2 linked regions of the Methanococcus voltae genome follow. The protein of the gene in region 1 binds, or shares a complex with, the protein of each later gene. Links are inferred from orthologs where the notes say so. Each region holds a gene or a part of one and is shown in the gene's direction. Other genes may lie near its edges.

Region 1 (18,241 bases):
CTTTGGAAATTCCAATAAATGGATTTATTTGATTTGAAACCACTTCATAGAGAGCCATCATGTCTTGAAAATTCTCGTTTATGTTATGAATGTCACTTCTAAGATTTTCATTTTCTTTTCTTAGATTAGTAACCATCATTTCAATCTTCGGAAACTTGGATTCAAGTTCACCCATTTTGGCAAGAAGTTCTTCATTTGCAGCTACTAAATCATTATTTGATTCGGCTGTGGTTTCCTCATCTAGTACGAAGCTGAATTCGTCTTCAGAATCATCTTCAAGAGGTGTAGTATCATTCTTCTTGCCCAATTTGATCTTCTGTTTTATATCATCGATTATTTCAGAGATATTGGGCATACTATCACCGTTATTGGAGCGCTATAACGTTATTGTTGTATACAGGCGGTGTTGTAAAGTCTATTATACCAGAAGCACCAAATTCAGGAATTACTTCCCCTTGGATTCTTATTCTGTTACCAATATCGTCCCCAACAATTTCACCAATGTTGATAGCCAATAACACTTTGTCTCCATAATTAACTGTTGGATGGTCTCCAGAAACTGATTTATCCATATCTTGGAGTACAATGATACCAAATTTCTTTTCACCATTACCACTACCATATGCATCGTCAAATGGCCATGCACCTTCGTCGTAATTACCATTTTTTTCAAAGATATTATTTGTACCAGTTGCATTTTCCAATCTTGCATTAGAACTATCATTTTCATACAATAATGAGATTTTATTTTCTTTTGTAGAGAATGTAACAACAGTAGTTGATAAATCGATTTCATCTCCAATATTTGGAGAAACCATTATGGCTATTTTATCCATATTATATTTGTCAACGGCATGACCGGAAACTTTCATTACCTGTAAGCCACTTGCAACTTGTTGTGTACTTTCCTGACCAACTACTGCAGCTTTATGTTGTAATTTACCTGCTGTATTTATAATAACCGAAGCAGCTACGGCAGCTACTAAAACGAGTGCGATAAAAATTATCAAAGTACCAATACCCACCGCACCTTTTTTATTATTCATAAAACTTTTTAACATGTGCCATCCACCTCAATATAAAAAATAAATTAAGATATACTTAATTTATCTATTGTAATTGAACTACTTTGGCATCATCTAAGTAAGTAGCAGGTGTTGTGAATGATATAACTCCTGGTGCACCGAATTCTGGTTGTACAGTTCCTGAGATTGCAGTTCTTGCAGTTGCTGTGAATGATGTTGTGTTAACTGTGATAGCTACAATGTCACCTTTGTTGATAACTGGGGTAGCAGCAGCACATGAACCATCAGCATCTTGAATAACTGCAACACCGAATTTTGTTGCAGATAATGTTTTCCAACCTACTGTAGCATCGGCAAACATATCTCCACCATCTGTTAAGTCTTTGTGGAATGTTGAATCGTATTTGTAAACTCTTTTATTTGCACCATCTGAAAGCATTACTACAGCTTGACTTAAATCAATTGCTGAGCTTCCTGCGTTAGGTGATATGTAAATTGCTGTTTTGTTTATATTAGCACCATTGTGCATTCCCATAACTTGTGCAATTTGTAAACCGCTTGCAACTTGTTCAGTACTTTCTTTTCCTGTTGTTGAAGCTTTTTGTTGTAAAAAGCCACTTGTGTTAATTAAAACACTTGCAGCTACTGCTGCAACTAATACCATTGCTATGAATACGATTAAGGTACCTATACCTGAAGCACCTTTTTTGTTATTCATAAATTCTGTTATTTTCATAAATATAACCTCTCAAATTTTTTAAAATGAGGTAAATTTTGATAATCCTAATATTAGTAATTAAATATTAAAATACACAATTTAATTTAATTATTGTAATTGTACAATTTTTGAACCAGTTAAGTATGTAGCAGGTGTTGTGAATGAGATAACTCCTGGTGCACCGAATTCTGGTTGTACAGTTCCTGAGATTGCAGTTCTTGGTGTTGTAGCAAATGTAGTCGTATTAATTGCAATAGCTACAATGTCACCTTTGTTGATAACTGGGGTAGCAGCAGCTACTGAATCATCAGCATCTTGAATTACAATTAAACCAACGGTAGTACCGTTTAATTTTGACCAGTCTGCTATTGAACTAAATGCATCAGCTACACCAGCTGAAGCATCCACAAATCTTCCATTTGCAGCTGCTCCTGTAGCATTATATTTGTAAACAACTTTTTTATCGCCATTTGCAAGCATTACCACCATTTGACTTAAGTCAATTGCTGAGCTTCCTGCGTTAGGTGATATATAGATTAAAGTTTGGTTAATATTTGCAGTATTATGTTTACCAAGTATTTGGGTAATTTGTAAACCGCTTGCAACTTGTTCAGTACTTTCTTTTCCTGTTGTTGAAGCTTTTTGTTGTAAAAAGCCACTTGTGTTAATTAAAACACTTGCAGCTACTGCTGCAACTAATACCATTGCTATGAATACTATCAAGGTACCTATACCTGAAGCACCTTTTTTGTTATTCATAAATTCTGTTATTTTCATAAATATAACCTCTCGGTTTTTTTTGAGGTTGTTACTTATTAATTATTTAAATATTTCAAAAAATTCGATAATAAAAATTAATATCGATAATTTAGCATTTTATACTAAATTATTGTAATTCTACAACTTTTGTTGTGAATGTAGCAGGTGTTGTGAATTCTAAGATACCTGGTGCACCGAATTCTGGTTGTAATTTACCTGAAACTGATGCTCTATTAGGGATACCTGTTGTTGTTGAGAATATTGCACCTGTGTTGATTGCGATAGCTACTAAATCACCTTTGTTGATAACCTGGTTTTTAGCTACTGAGCCATCGAAGTCTTGTAATGATACAACTTGGAATTTTGTTGCTGTTGTATTTGTTAATAATGTAGCGCTTAATACGTCAGGTGTTCCTGATGTACCATCGATTGCACTTGTATTTGCTTTTAATACAGCACTTACGCCGTTGTATGTAATGAATAATTTAGCTTGGCTTAAATCAATTGCTGAGCTTCCTGCGTTAGGGGTGATGTATGCTACTAAGTGAGTAATGTTTTCACTTGTTGTGCTGTTAACACCGGTTACGCCGGTTACTTGTAAACCGCTTGCAACTTGTTCAGTACTTTCTTTTCCTGTTGTTGAAGCTTTTTGTTGTAAAAATCCACTTGTGTTAATTAAAACACTTGCAGCTACTGCTGCAACTAATACCATTGCTATGAATACTATCAAGGTACCTATACCTGAAGCACCTTTTTTATTAGTTAAAAAGTCTTTTATGTTCATACTATACCTCCGAGGTATTTTAGTAAGTCTACTTATGCATAGTTGTATATTTACCCCTGGGGGATGTTCCCGAATAAATATGTTGTTTTTTGTTATTATATACTTTTTTTGCACTTCTTTAAGCATATGGTTTTGTATATGGCTATGTATATGATATTGTAGATACTTATGTAGTTTTTTATGTAGCCATTTATGTAGGTAAACTTGTATATAAAAACTAAAAATAAACACGAAATAGAACCCAATTTACAGATAAAACACAAATTAACAAGATTAAAATTACCAATTATTGAAAAAAACTATTATTAGTAATTACATTGACAATTAAAGGTTAGAACTATTGTTTTAGAATATCTCATTTTTGAAATATTAATTATTTAGATATTCAAATACTACAATATTTCAAAAAAAAAACAAATTTTTTGGACAAGGTACAAAATCCCAAATTAAAAAAATTACTAATTATAATATAATATTTTAAAAAATATCTAACAATAGTATTGCATAGGATACATACCAAATTACATAATATATCAAAATACGTCATAAAAATTAAATAATAAACATAATAAACAAAACAACATAATTTAATAATAAATCATTAAAAATATAAGGTAAAAAATTAAAAATATGTAATATATTTTTTAGTGTAGTATTATCACATCTTCTGTTTTACCATAAGCATTTGGCAATATATATGTAAATTGTGTTTTAAATCCTACTTCAGATTGTAAATAACCATTTAATCTTGTTTTAGGAGCTAAAGTTAAACTTGTGCAATTTACAGTTAGGACTGCCATATCACCTTTTCCAAGAACTGGTGAATTAGCAGTACATGAACCATCGTCATCTTGAACATTAATAATTCCAAAGTTATAATTTGGTAATGTTGTTGAGTTATACCAAGCTTTAGAACCTGTTGCATCAAATATTTGTGCATTTGTAGCTTCAAAGTATTCTACATTATAAGAAACTATTGATGTAGCATGTCCATCAGACAATAATATTTTGGTATTCCTTAAATCTACTGGTTTACTACCTGCAGATGGGGTAATATATATAGCAAGCTTATCAATTTTGTTTCCATTTAGCTTACCACATGTTTGAATAATCTTTAGACCAGTTGAAACTTGTTCAGTACTTTCTTTTCCTGTTGTTGAAGCTTTTTGTTGTAAAAATCCGCTTGTGTTAATTAAAACACTTGCAGCTACTGCTGCAACTAATACCATTGCTATGAATATTATCAAAGTGCCTACACCAGTCGCACCTTTTTTGTTTTTCATGAATTGATTTAATTTCATGATTTCCCTCCGCCAAACTAATACTATAATTAATACATTTTATAGCATTATTAATCGTAAATATCGTGATTATTAGAGTATATAAGGGACAGTATGAACTATAATATGTAAATTAACAATAAAATATGAAATATACAAAGGTAAACACTTTTAGCAGCCATAAATGACCAACAAAAAGGTAATTCTATTAAATGTACCAAGTGTTAATTACTAAAAATATTAACAAGTACAAATCTGAATATTATAGAATAGCTTTTTTTTAATAATATACTTTTTTTGTAGTTTATTAAGCACTTGATTAAGTATTTAATTAAGTACTTAAATAAGCAGGTAATTATGTAGGTAATCTATAAAAATAACCTACATAAGCATATGCAAAAAAACTATATTATATAAGATAACCAAGATTTACGTGTAAGCGTGATAGTATGATGAATGGATATAAAAATGATGATAAGTATTTTGATATGAAAGTTAACTTAAATCTGAATAATATTGAAGAATTCAAAAATTTCAGAGAGATATTATTTTCAGGAAAATTCTGTATCGAAAATCCGAAAATAATTAACAAAGTATTGCCAGAATACAAAAAATCATTGCAAAAAGATTTCAAATTTAAATGGGCCACATTAAAAGCTATGTCTATAATAGTTACTGCATACCCCGAACATTTGAAGACGTTAATGCCCATAACAGTTGAAATGTTAAAGGATTCTGATTGGAGAACTCGTAAAAATTCTCTGGAATTCTTGGGTGATGCAGGATTAGTATGTTATGAGCTTGTTAATGAGTACATGGACCATATAATAGCAATGTTAGATGATGAAAACCCTAATGTTGTATGTTCGTCAGCTTACACAATTTCAAAAATATCATTGAACCCAAAATGTAATAATACGAAAAAACTTATAAACTTACTAAATACTAAAATAAAATCTAAATTATTGTTGATTGAAATATTAAAAAATATGAGTAATATAAATCCCGAAATACTCAAAGATAGTTCAAATAATCTTTTTGGATATTTGGACGATGAAAATCCCGAAATAGTAATAAAAACCCTTGAAATAATACATAATATTAAACCCGAAAATATTTCATATGATAATGCCGAAAAAATAATTTCAAAAACAGATTCAAAAAATAAGGATATTAAAACTTCTGCCTTAAACGCATTAGTTGAAATATCTAAAGTAGAATCTGAAAAATTTCGGAATATAATGCCCAAAATTATCGAATTTGTAAAATATGAAGAAAGGGATATAAAAATCCCATCAATATATATATTAAATAACTTATGTCATCTAAACCCGAGTATAGTAAACGAATTAGATTTAAACTATTACATAATTACAGAAGATTACGACTTAAAATACTCTGTAATGAATTTATTACAAACATTGTCTAACTTAGAGTCAAAAACAGCTCAAAAATACAAAAAAATTATCGAAAAGACCGTTGAAGACGATAATAGTTCTATAATTACGAAATCGATTGCCATTATGGGAAATTTCGGAAAATTCGATAAATATTGTAAAGATAAATATATTCCAATATTAAAGTCTAAATTTTTAGATTTAAAATATAGGAAAGAATCTACATTATCGTTAATTAAATTAGGTTATGTAGATAATAAAATCGTAGAATTAATATTTAATTGTATTAAAAATATTAATTTAGAAATAAAATTCTTAAAGTGTGTATTTGAACAATATCCTTATGAATTATTGGATGATTTGAAGAAACATACTATTAAAATAAAAGATAGTTTACACTTAAAATTAAAAAATACAAAAAATAAATTAATTAACTCTACTGAATATAATGAGAAAATTATTACAGCCCAAAATATTCAGAATTCTGAAATTGAAACATTGAACAATTTTGAAGAATTGATATCAATAGCAGATTACAGAATAAATGAATATCAGAATACGAATACAAATAATACAAATGTAAAACTTGGTCAGAGTCTGAAAATTCCTGACGACGAATGTGTTGTGCTCGCACTTAAATCTGAATGTATGGAAGTTGAGCTTGAAGATGGTAAGCAGGTTTATATTGTCCCAAAAGATAAATCAATGCATACAATATTATCTAATGAATTATTGGAATTTGTTGACAATAATCAAGATAATGAATTTGATTTATACAAAATATCTCATGAAATAATGATACAATCATTAATTGAGACTGCTTTAAAAGATAAAAATATATAAAGAGTATTACTAAATAATATAAGACTAAAACTAAAAAACTAAATAAATATATTAAAATTAAATAAAAATATTGTTTTACAACTTATTTTTATTATAATACATTATTAACCTTCTATTTTAACAATAACTACAGGACTATGCTCCATATCGCTTAAAACTTTCTCAGTAATCGTATAGGTATTATATTTTTTCATTAAATCGTGTATCGATTTTGTATAGGGTACCTGCGAAGTGTCTGCAAGATTTGCAATATATAATAATAATTCCATTGAGTATTTTTTATAAACGTTATTTCCGGTTATGGCTAAAGGCGTAGCTCCATATAATCCACCCATATTTAACAGATTTCCTATTTTACCTAATATATAACCAAAAACTCCTATTTTAGCGATTATACCATCTATCGCATAAGGTAAAGCCGTAATATACCACTTATAAAACTTATAGGTTGCATCAGTGTCAATTAACATAACAGTTAAATCCACGTCGAACTCTTTTTTTATTGCGTTATATAACTTATCCATAGTTTCTTTTGGCTTTGAAGGCAATAATGACGCATAAGTTCCAGGTACATTTGTTAAATCGATTCCACCTTCAGAAGCAGGTTTTAAAGCATATATAAAACCCACATTATCGATTACCACTTGTTTATGTTTCAAAGTCTCTGGTTTTGGCATTTTTCTAAGATTTAATACCCTATCACTTCTTGTTTTTAACAAAGGTCCTAATATATAGCCCCAAATATATTTACTCCAATAATAACAAAAATAAGCACTCAATTTTGGTTTAGACTTATTTTCATCTACAAAATTACCCTGACTTGTAGAAACAAACTTTTCACTAACAACTAAAATATCTCCGTCATTTAATGAAATAGTACCTGCATTTAATTCCCTTCTTAACGAATGCAATGTTTCAAATATGAAATCATCACCACTGTATAAATAATTAGTTTTAATGGGTTTAGCGGTTATTTTATTTTTTAATTCATCAGAAATTTCATAATTAATTTTATAATTTACTTTTGCCATAATCTCATCAATAATTCAATTTTTTAACAAATAATATCGTATAATCTATTTAGTCATAATTTAAAATATAGTTGTAATAAATATTTAAAAGTGCTTAATATAATAACTATAATATAATACAAAGATACAATTGAATAATATAACTATTATATAATTAATATTTGTTAAAGATATTAAATTTAAAAGGGTGTAATTTTGTATTTAACGAATGAAGAAGAAAAAATATACAATGGCGAATATGGGGAAACTCTGGAAATGTGTATGAACCTAATTGTATCTCTCGGAGATATATACGGTGCTGAAAAATTAATCGATGTCACATCAGCACAGGTTTCTGGTGTTTCCTACAAAACTATTGGCGAAAAAGGTTTGGAATTCTTAAGGGATATGTCCGATAGTGGTTTAAAAGTTTCAGTACCTACAACATTAAATCCTGCAGGTATGGATTTAATAGAATATGAAGCACTTAAATTTCCGGCAGATTTTGCAAAAAAACAGCTTGAAATAATTGATTATTTTGAAAAACTTGGAATTGAATTGGGTTGTACCTGCACACCATACTTATCCGGAAATGTACCACGATTTAGAGACCATATTTCCTGGGCAGAATCATCTGCCGTATGCTACTCAAACTCAGTTCTTGGAGCATACACTAACCGAGAAGGAGGTCCTTCTGCTTTAGCGAGTGCTATTTTAGGTAAAACCTCATATTATGGATATCATTTGGATGAAAATAGGATACCTAATTTTAAAATTAATTTAGACTTGGATTTTGAAAAAATTGGTTTAAAATGCAATAATAAAATTAATAATATGGCATCATATGGTTTAATCGGTAGATATGTAGGAAGAATTGTAAAAAATGGTATACCATACTTTAATTTTACAAATGAAAATAATAATAATTCATTAAACCTTAAAAGCGAATGTTTAAAAGGACTTGGTGCTGCTTTAGCTGCGAGTGGAGGCATTGCTTTGTATCATTTTAAAGGAATTACGCCAGAAGCAATTTGTACATATGACAATGACGTCATAAACGGTAATTTAAAATTTGACGATGAAATTACAATTACAAATGATATGATTGAAGAAGAACTTTCAAAATTTGATAATGAACAGAAGATAGATTTAATATGTATAGGTTGTCCACATAGTGGAATAAGCGAAATAAAAACTGTTGTAGACATACTTCTCGAAGAAAAAAAATCACTCAAAACAGACTTATGGATTTGTACCTCCATATATACCAAAGCAATAGCTGATAGAATGGGATATACAAAAATTATTGAAGACGCTGGCGGTAAAATAGTTGTAGATACTTGTATGGTTGTTGCACCAATTGAAAAAATGGGTTATAAGTACGTAGCTACAAATTCAGGGAAAGCTGCTACATATTTACCAAATTTCTGCAATAGTGAAGTAATATATGGCTCTATTGAAGAATTAATTAGAAAAGGTTTGAATCAGTAAACCTTAAAAACATTTCTTAACATTACAAATTAAACTTAAACCCATATTTAAATTTAAAAAATTATATCTATAATCTTTTTATATGAAATTTTTATACATATTATTTGGTATAAATATGTTGAATTAAATACAAGTTTATTTTAATTAATTTAGGTTATTTTTAATTATAATATATTACATCCATATTAAAAAATAAAATAATCTAAAAGAATTATGCAAATAATATAGAGTATGTGCAAGGTGTTTTTATGAATAAATTAACAATAATTGGTGCAGGTTCTGGAGACAAAGAATTAATAACTGTCAAAGGAGCTAAAGCAATTGAAAATGCGGATATTATTATATATGCAGGTTCGTTGGTTAATCCTGAAGTTTTAACCTACAATACGAAAGGAGCTCAAATATATAATAGTGCTTCTATGAATTTAGAAGAAGTTTTGGAAGTAATTGTAAAAGGAATTAAAGAAGATAAAAATGTAGTTAGGGTTCATACTGGAGACCCTTCATTATATGGTGCAATAAAAGAGCAGATTGATGAATTAAAAAAACAAAATATTGATGTGAATATAATACCTGGCGTAACTTCGCTATTTGCAGCTGCAGCTACCTTAAAATCTGAATTAACTTTGCCAGACGTTTCACAAACTGTTATTATTACTCGTCCAGTCGGTAGAACACCAAAACCAAGTTCTGAAAGCTTAAAATCATTAGCTAAACATCAAGCAACTATGGCAATATATTTAGGTACTGGAATGATTGAAAAAGTTTGTAATGAATTAATAGAAGGTGGATACCCTAAAGATACAGCCGTAGGAGTTGTATACCATGCTTCTTGGGAAGACGAGAAAAAAATCATTGGTAATCTTGAAAATATAGCTCAAAAAGTTAAAGACGAGGGAATTACAAAAACAGCTTTAATAATTGTTGGCGACGTAATAAACCCAAAATATTACGATTACTCAAAATTATACGACAAAAAATTTGAACACGAATATAGAAAAGCTAAAACTGATTAAATTAATTATTTTAATTATTTTAATCATATAATTATTTTAAAAAGTATAAAATAGTTTAATAAATTTATTTTGATTGCTCTGTTAATTTTTCATAGAGTATTTTTAAATCTGTTTTTATGGATAAATCAGTGTCTGTATTTAACAATTTTGATACATTTTTAGTTAATTCATCTACATTACTTGCATTATTTATTAATTCAGAAATATAGTCCATATTTTGAATATAAGGCATTATATATAATTTTATATCTTCTTTTTGTTCGTCCGATATCATATTATCACCAATAAATTGTATATAAATAATATATTGCCTTTACATATTAATAATATTATTAAATTGTCTCACTTATTTTTCTAATTATTTTCTAATTATTTTTTAACCATTATTTTAAGCATATTTTCAAATCTATTTAATATAATATGTATCCATAATTATATATAAAAATTATATTATATATTTTAAAAATTAAATAAAACCGATAACCGATAATAATTTGGTGATTTTATGAACCATTTAATATCTACAAGGGATGTAAGCAAAGCTGAAATAAGCAATATTTTAAAAACTGCTGAAGAAATGGAAAAATTGCTTGAAGAAAAAAAACCTTGCGAATTTATGAAAGGTAAGCTTTTAGCCACATTATTTTATGAACCATCTACAAGAACCAGATTATCCTTTGAAACAGCTGTGAAAAGACTCGGCGGTAATGTAATTGGTTTTACAGATGCCAAAAGTACTTCGGTCACAAAAGGAGAAACTTTAAGAGATACTATTTCAGTAATTGGAGGATATGCGGATTTAATAGTTATAAGACATCCTTATGAAGGAGCCTCAAGACTTGCAAGTGAATGTTCCAAAATTCCGGTAATAAATGCGGGAGATGGTTCAAATCAACACCCTACTCAGACTCTTTTAGATTTATATACGATAAAACGAGAAATTGGCAAAATAGATAAATTAAATATTGCTTTTGTTGGGGATTTAAAATACGGTAGAACCGTTCATTCATTATGTCAAGCTTTATCACTATTTGACGATGTAAATATTAGATTAATATCTCCAAAAGAATTAAAAATGCCTCAAGAGATAATTGAAGACATAAAATCTAAGGTAAATTTAGAAGAAATGGAAGAGATGGATTTAGAAGAAATTGATTGCATATACATGACAAGAATTCAAAAAGAAAGATTTCCTGACCCTAACGAATATCACAAAGTTAAGGGAATATATAAATTAACCAAATCACAAGTTGAAAATAAAAAAGTTATTGTAATGCACCCATTACCTCGTGTTGATGAAATAGAACAAGATATGGATTTATTAGAACAGTCTGTATACTTTAAACAATCATTTTATGGAATACCTGTCAGAATGGCGATATTAAAATTGTTATATGAATCAAATAATCAATAAATTAATCAATAACATATATTATCATAGATAATTTTTTATACCATAATGTATTAACATTGTATAGATACTCGCATGCTCTCTCATTATTATCGGAAGTATTGTAATTATTTAAAATGTTAAATGGTTGATTTATTACAGGGATAATTAAAGTAATAAATAACTTAAAAACGAACAAAATAATTAAAATTTAAAAAAATCAAAAATAATATAAAAATGAATTAAAAATAATATAAAATAAGGTGTAATTATGGCAGTATGGCAAGGAAGAAGCGGTAGAAAATCTACTGGTGCAAAATTAAGAAGAATCGTTAAAAAACATAAAAGAGAAATGGGTAATTCACCTGTAGAAACCCACTTAACCGATTCAGTTAAAATTAAAATATTAAGAGGAAGAGGCGGAAGCAAAAAAGTTAAATTAGAAAGAACAAACTACGCTAACGTTTTCAACCAAGAAACAAAAACCTGTAAAAAAGTTACAATTACAAACGTAATTGACAACGTAGCAAACAAACACTACATCAGAAGAAATGTTGTTACAAAAGGAGCTATCGTTGAAACCGAAATGGGTAAAGCAAAAGTTACATCAAGACCTGGTCAAGATGGTATTGTAAACGCTATTTTAATTAAAGAATAATTAAAACTATTAAATTATTCAAAAACTTTTTTTCTTTTTAATATTCAATTTAGTATTTCAATTATATTTAGCATATTTTTAAAAATTTATAATTAAAAGGGTATAATTAAAATGGTATAATTAATATAATATATCATAATATATGGGGTTAATCTCTTAATTTACTTCTTTTAATCATATAAAATTTATTTCCTTTACAATCACAAGACAAATCTTCTATTCTTTTAATTTTACCCCCTACTTCATAGATTTTCCCACATTTTTGACATTTATAATATCTTAACACAGGTTTTACTTGTCCAGTGTATATTTTATCACTTTTTTCTTCCAATTTTACAAGATTTTTGCCTACGAGCCTTGCTAAAAATGTTGTATTGCCAATAATTTCAGTACCTTCGTAAAAATTGAAACCAGGCAACATTTCGGCAATTAAAAAATTCATAGAGAGTATATTTTTTTGTAGTTGAATATGTTCATCAATAGGTTTATGAGATACTGCCAAATATAGAACCCCTTCGGAACCTAATGCTTCAATACCCCTATTCATAAATAATTTTACGCCTTCTAACGTATAAGGAGGGTCTGTAAACACTACATCAAATTTATCAGTCAAATTTTTAGGTAAACTATTTCTAAAATCCTGTTTTACTGTTTTAATATGAAGTTTATTTTGCTTTGAAAAATATTTTATCATATCCAAAAGTCTCTCATCGATATCTGCGACTACTACTTCTTTGCATAAACCACTCATAGCTACAGGAATTGATGTTAAATCATCGTCACCAACAAATAAAACTCTTTTACCTTCCAAATCGCCCCTATCTGCCATAATTGTTGCCCTATATGTAGCTGTTTCGGGTGTTGCGAATGATTGGTCAATTAACGTATTTACAGCAGGTCTTTGCTTAGCTATTTCTTTGTGTCTTTTATATATCTTCTCAAATTTTTCATCAAAGACTATTGTCTTACCCTTACAAAGCGGGCATTTTAAATCGTTTTTTAAAGACAAACCCAAGTTTTTTTCCACAAAAGTTAAACCTTCTTTTGTATATATTGCCCCACGGTCATCTCTTTTTAAAACTTTATCTCCTTCTAACATAGTCCTAACTTTTGAAACGATAGGAAGTGGTAATTTAGTATATTGACCAATTTTTTTAGTAGAAATTGGTTGATTACGGTATATACATCTTAATATATCGTAAATCGCCAATTCACCCTCTGCTATTTTTGTTTTTTGAACAATTCTTCTTATCAATATTTTAAATTCCTTATTAGATGCTGAATCATCAACATTTTCTTTCATATTTTTTTTAGCTTTTTGAGTATTCCTTTTACCCATTTTTCCTATTACATTCAAAATTTCACTCCGAATAATCATAAAATTATGCAATATATAAATATAAAATAAATTATAATCAATATTATGTTTTAAAGTATTAAGTATTTAAAATTATATTTTATTGAAATATTAAAAAAAGAAAAAGATAAACCATATATTTAAATTTACAAATTAATTTGTCCAAAATAAAAAACATGCCAAGGGGGTGATTCGAACACCCGACAACTGGATCTTCAGTCCAGCGTTCTCCCAGGCTGAACTACCTTGGCAATATTATATTTCATAAGTTACGTAATAAGGATAGGTCTTATAATATATAAATGTTTCGTTAAGGGAGTGATAGAAACCTTTATATATTATAACGTGTATTGTTATTGTGCTGACAAGATGTGAAGCAAAACATAATAAAGAGCCTCCTTAGCTCAGTAGGTAGTAGCGACGGACTGTTAATCCGTAGGTCGCAGGTTCGAGCCCTGCAGGAGGCGCCATTTTTCTAAAAATTATTAACTCATTTTAAGTGCATTAGTAACGGACATTACATTATGGGCCCGTAGCTCAGGCTGGTTAGAGTGCTCGGCTCATAACCGAGTGGTCATGGGTTCAAATCCCATCGGGCCCACTTGTTTATAATATTGCTCCAGTGGTGTAGTCCGGCCAATCATGCGGGCCTTTCGAGCCCGCGACTCGGGTTCAAATCCCGGCTGGAGCACTTTATTTTTATATCGTGTGCAGGGGTTGTCAAGCCTGGCCAAAGACGCAGGACTTAGAATCCTGTCCAGTAGTGGTTCCAGGGTTCAAATCCCTGCCCCTGCATTATTGGATATGTTATGTGGCCGAGGTAGGGTAGTGGCTATCCTGAGGGACTGTGGATCCCTCGACCCGGGTTCAATTCTCGGTCTCGGCCCCATTTTTTTAAAATCTAAATCTTATTATGTGCTAAGTACATAGTTTTTATTTTTTATTTTTAGAGCATATATTTGTATAATTTAATGTATTGATTTATAGCTTTATGTATTTATATATTACTGCAAAATTTAGCATATTTTTTTATAGTACTATTAATTATGAATAATTATAAAAATAAAATTGTAAAATATACGAATTAAAAATTAAATAACAATTAAAGGTTAAATTATGACTAAAACCAAAAAAATAGGAATTTTAGGAATACAAGGCGATGTAGAAGAACATATCGATTCAATTTTAAAATTAGGTTATGAAGCTAAAAGGGTAAGAACACTTTCTGAACTCGAAGATATTGATGCTTTAATAATTCCAGGTGGTGAAAGCACCACAATGGGAAAAATAATGGATAAATATGGGTTCATCAATAAAATAAGGGAACTTAATATTAATAAAAACATTCCTATATTGGGAACTTGTGCAGGAATGGTTTTATTATCAAAAGAAACTGGTGTCGAACAGCCCCTTTTAGAATTAATGGATGTTTCGATTGATAGAAATGCTTATGGGGGACAAGTAGAAAGCTTTGAAAAAGAAATCGAATTAAATGGGAATATTGTTCATGCAGTATTTATAAGAGCCCCACTCGTAAAAAAACTAATGAACGATAAAATAGAAATAATTTCTAAAAATGAGGACAGAATTGTAGGAATTATTCAAAATAACTGTATGGCAATTTCTTTCCACCCTGAATTATCCGAAGATGGAATTATTGTTTACAAATATTTCTTTGACAGATTTTTAAAATAATATATAAATTATTTTATTTTAAACTATTATGGTATATAATATTATAATATATTAAAAATTATTAAACTATTTTAAAATTTTTTAGAATTATTACGTTTTCACCAGGATATAACAATATTTATTAATATATATTACCTTAAAATAATATCGTAATATTTATATATTAACTAAATCATGTATTAGTTATTGCATATTTTATATATCAAACTAAAAATTATTAAATATTATATATGGTGATAATTTGAATAAAAAATCCCTAACTCTATTTTCAATTTTGGGGATTTTTCTCGTATTAGCTTTTAGTGGCTGTACAGACCAGCAAACTCCTGCTGAAGATACAGATTCACAAAAAATAGAAGGTATTGTTAAAATATTCCACGCAGGAAGTTTAGCAGTTCCTTTTGAAGAATATGAAAAAGCTTTTGAAGAAAAATATCCAAATACAGATGTTCAAAGAGAATCAGCAGGTAGTGTTGCTTGCGTTAGAAACATTGTAGAATTACATAAAAAAGCTGATGTATTGGGTTCAGCAGACTATTCATTAATTCCTAAAATGATGTACCCAGATTACGCAGATTGGTATTTAATGGTAGCTAAAAATGAAATAGTTATCGCATACACTAATAAAAGTAAATACACTGATGAAATAACTACAGATAACTGGTATGAAATATTCCAAAAAGATGACGTTAAATACGGATTCTCAAGTGCTAACGATGACCCATGCGGATACAGAAGCCAAATGGTTATCAAATTAGCTGAAAAAACATATAATGACAGTACAATATATGAAAACTTAATTATGAAAAATTCAAACTTCGAAGTTGTAGAAAATGCAGACGGTAGCTTCTTAATTGAAAGCCCTGCTGAAATAACTGTTAACACAGACAAAATCTTCATGAGAAGTAAAGAAGTAGATTTATTGGGCCCTCTTGAATCAGGTGCTTACGACTACTTATTCATTTATAAGAGTGTTGCAAATCAGCACAATTTAGAATACATTGAATTACCTGCAGATATAAACTTAGGTGCTTACGACAAAGCTGAAAATTACGGTAGAGCAAGCTTATTAATCGAAAGCCAAAATAAAACAATTGCTGCTGCACCAATCGTATATGGTGTTACAGTACCTACAAATGCAGAAAATAAAGCTGCAGGTGTAGCATTTGTTAAGTTTATCCTTGAAAACCCACAAATATTCGAAAATGCAGGACAACCAGTTATTAAACCAGCTATTGGAAATGGAAATGTTCCAGCAGACTACGACGGTTTAGTAGAAATGACTGCATAATTAAAAATAATTAATTTCTTTTTTCTATTTTTTTATTTTTTAAATTAACAAGTATAAGTTTAAATTATAAGTTTATTTTCACATTGTTATCATATTATTTAATCTAAAAAAAATAAAAAATAAAATGAATATGAAATATAAAATAATAAAATTATTTAAAAATAAATAATAAAAAAAGAGATATAAAAAATACCGCATATTATTTTTAATTAATCCCTAACTTATTAAGATGGGCTAAAACTTCAAGTACACTCAAAGCGACACCTTCAACTTCAATACCACCTTTTCCTTTTACCCCGTCGCCAACTAAGTAAAATCTATCGTTAATTACAGGTTTTACATCGGTCCCGTTTGATGCGTGATTAACAGGACATTCATCACGGTAGGTTTGTATTGCAAGTATTTTATAACCTTCTTTTTTATGACCTACAAACTCATTTGCAAAGATATCATCAATATCTTCTAAAACCAAATCTATTTCATCATTTACGTTGTTTTTTATCTGAGTAGCGTGTGCCATTATCAAATTATGCCCTTCTTTAGCTAAAGACTTATCTACGTTAGAAGGTTGATTAAAACCATTTAAACGCTCTGATTCTGTAGTAAATACTACACTATTGTGATTTATTAGCTTATTTTTAGACCCTATACTGATTTTAATACCTTTTGAAGGTATTGGCATATTTTCATTGTCAATAAATTTTAAATTACTAATTTTTTGAGTAATTAATGGGGATGCATTACTTATAAGTATATCAAATTCGTTATCATCATTTATTGAACATTTTTCTCCAGGATTTTCTGGAACATATATTTTATCAACATTGTAATTTGTATAGATTTTTCCGCCGTTTTTTAAGATTACAGTTTCTAAAGCATCAATTATACCTTTACAGCCACCCATTGGTATACCCGGCCCACCAAATTTATGATAATGTTTACTAATGGCAATTACTTCATCTATGGGGGTATCATAAGAAGATAAACTTAAAGCCCATCCTGTGAATGAATTTCCCACTTTTTCAGCTATGGGTATGCCTTCCAAGAAAGTTCCAAATGACATATTTTTATCAATAGTCCCAAGTTTTAAGTCAGTCAACATTTTTAAAGCTTTTAATTTATCTTTAAAACTTACAAGCTTTTTCAACTCTTCAAATCCATAGTTAGTATTATTAATCCTAAAAAGTCCGTCAGGATTTGAATTAATTATCTTTGCACCACAGTTTGATTGTTCGACCAACTGTCCAAAAAAACCATTTGCACCGTGTGGTACCATATGTAAAGCACCAGTTGTTAATTGATAACCTTTATAATTTAAATTTGTAAACCTTCCGCCAATGTAGGGGAGTTTTTCATAAATAGTTATTTGATGATTTTTTGATAATATTGCTGCACTAAATAATCCACCCAATCCAGCACCGATAATTCCTATTTTCATAATTACACCCATAAATTTAAAATTTAATTTTAAAAATTTGATTAACTAAATTAAACACTTTTTGTTATTATTTATTGTATATCTATAAT
Region 2 (4,992 bases), 400 kb from region 1 along the record:
TTCACCGCCTGAATTTTTAACAATGTCCATTGACGCTAATGTTAAACCTGCACCGTTCCCTATTACTGCAATGTCCCCATCTAAATCAACGTATGCAAATTCTGATTTGTCTTGTTTACTGAACTCTTCAAATTGTTTATAATCGTGTTTATAGTACGCATCGTCGTCTAAATTAAATACTGCATCTGCTGCAATTACATTTGCTTCTTTTGTAATTACCAGAGGATTTATTTCAATTAAAGAACCATCCATATCTTCAAATGCTTTATAAAGTTTTGAGATAATTGTGGCAATTTTTGAGATTTCAGGTGAGGGAATTCCCGCTTTTATTAACATATTTCTTGCCATATAAGGTTGGAATTCTTTATCAAAGTCTACATAGTATTTTATTATCTTTTCAGGCGTTTTTTCAGCCACTTGTTCGATATCGACACCGCCTTCAGTTGAAAACATTACAACAGCTTGTTTATTGTTCCTATCGATTACAATACCCACATAATACTCTTTTTCAATGTTTATCATATCTTCAAGAAGTACTTTTTCTACTTTTTCGCCTTTAATTTCCTTATTCAACAATTCTTCGATTTTTTCGTTTGCTTCTTGAGTGTTATTTGCAAATAAAATTCCTCCCGCTTTTCCCCTGCCACCTACAAGTACCTGTGCTTTAACAACTACAGGTTTATCGATATTTTCCACTTTTTTGTCGGTTATTTCGCTTTCAGGAACTGGAATTCCGTATGATTTAAATATTGCCTTTGCTTCATATTCGTGTAATTTCATAAATTCACCAATTGATTTAAATTTTAAATAAATTAAAAATGATTTGAAATGATTTGAAATGATTTAAATAGATATTTAACTTTTTTGTATATATAGATTACATAATTTAATTACATAATTTAATTACTTACAATATATTCAGTATTTCATTTAAAAATCACATTTGTTAATACTATACGTTTAATTAACTTCAGTAATTAATTTTGTTTTTTCAGTTGATTTCCAATTAAATCATTAACTTCGTTTAAAAAATTTGCCATTTCAGTCTTTTTAATTGCTGCACCTGACGCTACGTTATGACCTCCACCATCTCCGCCATATTTTTTAGCTAATCCCATAGCTTCGGATAAATTTAACCCATTTTCAACTAATTCCCTGTTTCCACGGGAGGATACTTTATAAATTTCATTTTCTTCATTAAAACCAAGTACTGGTTTATCGGACACCATTAAAGATGCAATTATCCCTGTTTTACCCTTATTACCAATAAAATACCTTAAATTTTCCATTTCTTTAAGTTCTATACTTTTTAAATCGTTTATAACTTCAATTTTGTACTCCTTAAATAATTCTTTTCCCTTCTCGATTGCTTTTTTATCCCCTAATAAAATGCTCAAACCGAGGGCTGTTTCTTCTTTTCTACCACAAGCATTTAAAATTTCAGACAAATAATATGCATCGTTCATATTTATATTTTTAAAAGCGCCTAATTCTGCACTTTCGGTATTTATTAATATTCTATCAATAATTAACTCTTTTAATTTGTTTTCATTTATTTTTTGGATTATATCCGAATTTTTACACTCTAAAGGTAATCTATTTAAAAAATGTTTGTTTAATTCATTTATTAAATTCTCTTTTTCGGTTATAGTAAGTGATTTACAATTAGGGTTAATTTCTGCGTTATTCAATATCTCTGCTATTTCTCCGTTGCTTAAATTTAAATAAGGCTGTGTAGAGTAATAAATTGATTTATTAACTTCTATATTGAAGCAATTGAAAATTAAATCTCTCATTATTTTTATATGTCGATTTTGCCTTGCTTCGTTAAGTATAAACTTATTTAAGCCCATAAATGGCTTATGTTGCATATCCCCAATAGCTCCAATTAATGCAATTGGTGCTAAATCACAAAATCCATAAGCTCTTGCTAAAAAATAGCAAGTTCCACTACCAGATAGTTCTCTTGAGCCATCTATGCCTGCCAATAGTGGATTTAATTGCAATATCTGATTACTACTATTATTATTATTATTACTATTATCTTTTTTATTACTAATATTTTTTTCATTATTATTAGTTTTATCGTTTTTTTCATTATTTATTACATATTCTTTTATTTTAACAGGGTGGTGGTCTAAAATAATAGCATTTAACTTTGCGTTAATTATTTTATCGATTTGACCACTTCCCATATCTGAAAAAATAAACAATTGGTCATTTTTACAGGTTGCTTCCTTTTTAAATTCTTCGATTTTTTCATCGTTTAAATTTTCTATAATTGTTATATGAAACTGCTTATTAATCCGCATTAATGTGTTTATTAGTATTGCTCCCGAAGTAAGCCCGTCAGGGTCGTGATGCGTGATTAATCGTATTATTCCTTGATAATTATCAATTTTTGACTTTATTAAATTTATTGTATTATTAAAATTTTCTAAATCATTTTTGTTCTTAATTGGTATGTCCATAAATTCACCGACTTGAATAAGTTATATTTTGAAAAATAATGTTGAAATAGGAACAATTATTTATGTCCTTGTTAATATTATGTATGAATTAAGTATAATTTGAGTATAATTTAAGTAGTATTATTGATATTGTTTATTAAATTATTAATTACTATTTATAGTATATTATTTCATATATTTATTAAATTTATTATATGTTAAGTTAAATTATAAAAAAGTTGAAACTAAATTAATTATGTGATATTATGATACCAGATTCCTTAAAATTTAAAAAACTTGTCATTGGTTGCGGTAATTTAATATTTGCCGATGATGGCTTTGGATACGAAGTAATAAGCAAACTTGAAAAAATGGAATTGCCTAAAGATGTAGGATTAATAGATGCAGGAACTGGAGCTCCGTACTATTTAATGTCAATAATGGACAAAGATTGCCCAGTTGAAAAAATAATTATTGTAGATGTTATAGATTTCAAATTAGAACCCGGGACACTGCAAAAAATGGGGATAGATAAATTAAAGAAAATTGACAAATATAATTTTGATGCTCACGATATGCCTTTATCAAACTACTTAATAAAAGCCGAAGAATCAGGTGTCGAAGTAATAATTATTGGCTGTCAAGCTAAAAGAATTACTATGCCGGATATAGAAGTTGGTTTAACCGAAGAAGTTAAAAATTCACTCGACGATGCTGTTAATATGGTATTAGAAGAGATAAAATAATAATAAAAATAATAATAGTGATAATAGTGATAATAACAATAATACTAACAGTATAAATTTATTCACTAATTTATTTACTAATTTATTTACTAAGTATGGGTGATAATTTGGAAGAATTAAAAGGTAGAATTATTTCAAAAGGATATACAGAAGGAGAAATTATTATATCCAATAGTCCGATTTCTTTTTTAGGAGGAGTTAGTGAAGAAGGGGTTATTACGGATAAAGAGAATGAATTATACGGCGAAAGCATAGCAAATAAAATATTCGTGTTCCCCACTGGAAAAGGCAGTACTGTGGGCTCCTATGTAATATATGGACTTGCAAAAAAAGGACTATTAAAAGGTATTGTAAATCAGGATTGTGAGCCTATTGTAGCCACAGGCGCTATTTTAGGCAAGATACCACTCGTTGACCATATTGACATTTCCAAATTGAAAAATGGCGACAAAATCGTGGTTGATGGAAATAATGGGATGGTTAAAATTGAAAATTAATAGATTAAAAAATAAAATATTAAAAAAATAAAATATACTTAAAATGATATATTACATAATTAAATTAATTTTTTATTAGGTTTTTAGTTTATTTTTAGTATATTAATCTTTTTTATCATTTAATATATCTATATTTTCGTTGTTTTCATTTTCTTTAGGCATTATAGCTTCGTTGGTAATTTCTTCGTCTGCAGTTTCTTCAATATTTTGTATATTAATATTAGATACGTTATGGTCATTATTTTCAGTAATTTTAGTACTTTCTTCGCCAATAATTTCAGTATCAACCTCATCCCTAAATAAATCATCCTCTTTTTCTTCTATTTGCATTAATTCAAGATTTTTAAGATGTTCAACCATTTTACAACGTTCTGAAAGTTTATTGGAGATATATGCCCAAAGTATAAAGATTATAAAAATTGCACCGAGCCATGCGTAAATTCCTAAATTATTGGTTAATAAATAAGCCATTATTAGTATTAAAATGCCCAATATTACCCGTAAAACCCTAATTCTAACTATAGAATCTTTTTCTTTAATAATACTATGTTGAATATCCTCTAATTTTTTTGACGAATAACTCATTATACCACCCCTCATTTCAAAATAAATTATGTACATCATAGTATTTATATACTATAATTTATCGATACAATTGTCAATATATAAAATAAATATAATTGATAATAAAAATGTAAAAATGTAAAATAATAAAAATATAAGTTTAGATTAATTTAAAATTATTTAAAATTATTTAAACGTAATTTAAACGTAATTTAAAGTTTATTAGCTTCTTTCAGTAAATCTACAAGTACTATTGATACCATACTCTCTAAAACCGGTATTACACGAGGAACAATTATCGGGTCGTGTCTACCTTCGATTATAAGCTTCGTATTTGTTTTTTTCTTTAAATTTACTGTGTTTTGCTCTTTAAATATTGAAGGTGTTGGTTTTATTGCCACTTTAATGATTATAGGCGTTCCAGTACTAATTCCTGCAATAATACCACCACAATTATTTGAATTATAGGTTAATTCATTCGTATTATAACAGTATTCGTCATTGTTCTCGCTACCGTACAACTCAGCTACGTCAAAACCCTTTCCAATTTCAACACCCTTAACTGCATTAATGGACATAAGTGCTTCTGAAATTCTCGCATTTAACTTATTAAATAAAGGTTCACCGATTCCTTGGGGCACATTTAAAATTATGAGTTCCACAATACCTCCAACACTGTCATTGTTTTTCATTGCATCTAAAACGTACTTTTCCATATCCGAATAGTTATTTGAT

The links.
Region 2: the proteins of J3E06_RS02190 (region 1) and J3E06_RS00310 are in contact, whole or in part, in a crystal structure (PDB 7CNS), measured with the Thermococcus kodakarensis proteins. The link is inferred for Methanococcus voltae from one-to-one orthologs. Residues at the interface, in WP_011250200.1 of Thermococcus kodakarensis: Ile25, Ala28, Leu29, Ile32, Tyr33, Ala47, Gly48, Asn53, Ile54, Ala57, Glu60, Phe61, Leu62, Tyr99, Ser128, Glu129, Ser130, Asn145, Arg146, Glu147, Gly148, Gly149, Pro150, Ser151, Leu153, Tyr164, Leu201, Gly202, Asn203, Gly227; in WP_011250199.1 of Thermococcus kodakarensis: Arg6, Lys7, Ile8, Leu27, Gly28, Thr38, Arg58, Gly59, Lys60, Gly61, Ser62, Thr63, Val64, Ser66, Tyr67, Val68, Tyr70, Ala71, Lys74, Glu86, Ala87, Glu88, Thr89, Ile90, Ala92, Thr93, Ile96, Ile97.

What each region holds. Positions count from the first base shown.
Region 1 is NZ_JANUCR010000001.1:460,350-478,590, forward strand. The notes cover bases 7,269-10,169. They hold J3E06_RS02190 (aconitase X catalytic domain-containing protein), read left to right. Parts: upstream 7,269-8,032; coding sequence 8,033-9,307; downstream 9,308-10,169. Other genes in these bases: J3E06_RS02185 (coenzyme F420-0:L-glutamate ligase), read right to left, coding at 7,269-7,837; cobM (precorrin-4 C(11)-methyltransferase), read left to right, coding at 9,556-10,169. In the rest of the region: J3E06_RS02150 (flagella accessory protein C), read right to left, coding at 1-355; J3E06_RS02155 (flagellin), read right to left, coding at 366-1,061; J3E06_RS02160 (flagellin), read right to left, coding at 1,111-1,761; J3E06_RS02165 (flagellin), read right to left, coding at 1,852-2,520; J3E06_RS02170 (flagellin), read right to left, coding at 2,630-3,286; J3E06_RS02175 (flagellin), read right to left, coding at 3,931-4,587; J3E06_RS02180 (HEAT domain-containing protein), read left to right, coding at 5,016-6,806; more of J3E06_RS02185, read right to left, coding at 6,911-7,268; more of cobM, read left to right, coding at 10,170-10,323; J3E06_RS02200 (hypothetical protein), read right to left, coding at 10,388-10,597; pyrB (aspartate carbamoyltransferase), read left to right, coding at 10,829-11,737; J3E06_RS02210 (30S ribosomal protein S8e), read left to right, coding at 11,985-12,371; J3E06_RS02215 (bis-aminopropyl spermidine synthase family protein), read right to left, coding at 12,520-13,728; pyridoxal 5'-phosphate synthase glutaminase subunit PdxT, read left to right, coding at 14,845-15,423; tungstate ABC transporter substrate-binding protein WtpA, read left to right, coding at 15,665-16,714; J3E06_RS02260 (NAD(P)-binding protein), read right to left, coding at 16,920-18,152. UniProt on the Methanocaldococcus jannaschii protein: Component of a hydro-lyase that catalyzes the dehydration of mevalonate 5-phosphate (MVA5P) to form trans-anhydromevalonate 5-phosphate (tAHMP).
Region 2 is NZ_JANUCR010000001.1:69,003-73,994, forward strand. What follows is about bases 2,129-4,992. They hold J3E06_RS00310 (DUF126 domain-containing protein), read left to right. Parts: upstream 2,129-3,291; coding sequence 3,292-3,693; downstream 3,694-4,992. Other genes in these bases: J3E06_RS00300 (DHH family phosphoesterase), read right to left, coding at 2,129-2,471; frhD (coenzyme F420-reducing hydrogenase, FrhD protein), read left to right, coding at 2,717-3,196; J3E06_RS00315 (hypothetical protein), read right to left, coding at 3,796-4,278; aroC (chorismate synthase), read right to left, coding at 4,470-4,992. Outside these bases: sucC (ADP-forming succinate--CoA ligase subunit beta), read right to left, coding at 1-780; more of J3E06_RS00300, read right to left, coding at 978-2,128. UniProt on the Methanocaldococcus jannaschii protein: Component of a hydro-lyase that catalyzes the dehydration of mevalonate 5-phosphate (MVA5P) to form trans-anhydromevalonate 5-phosphate (tAHMP).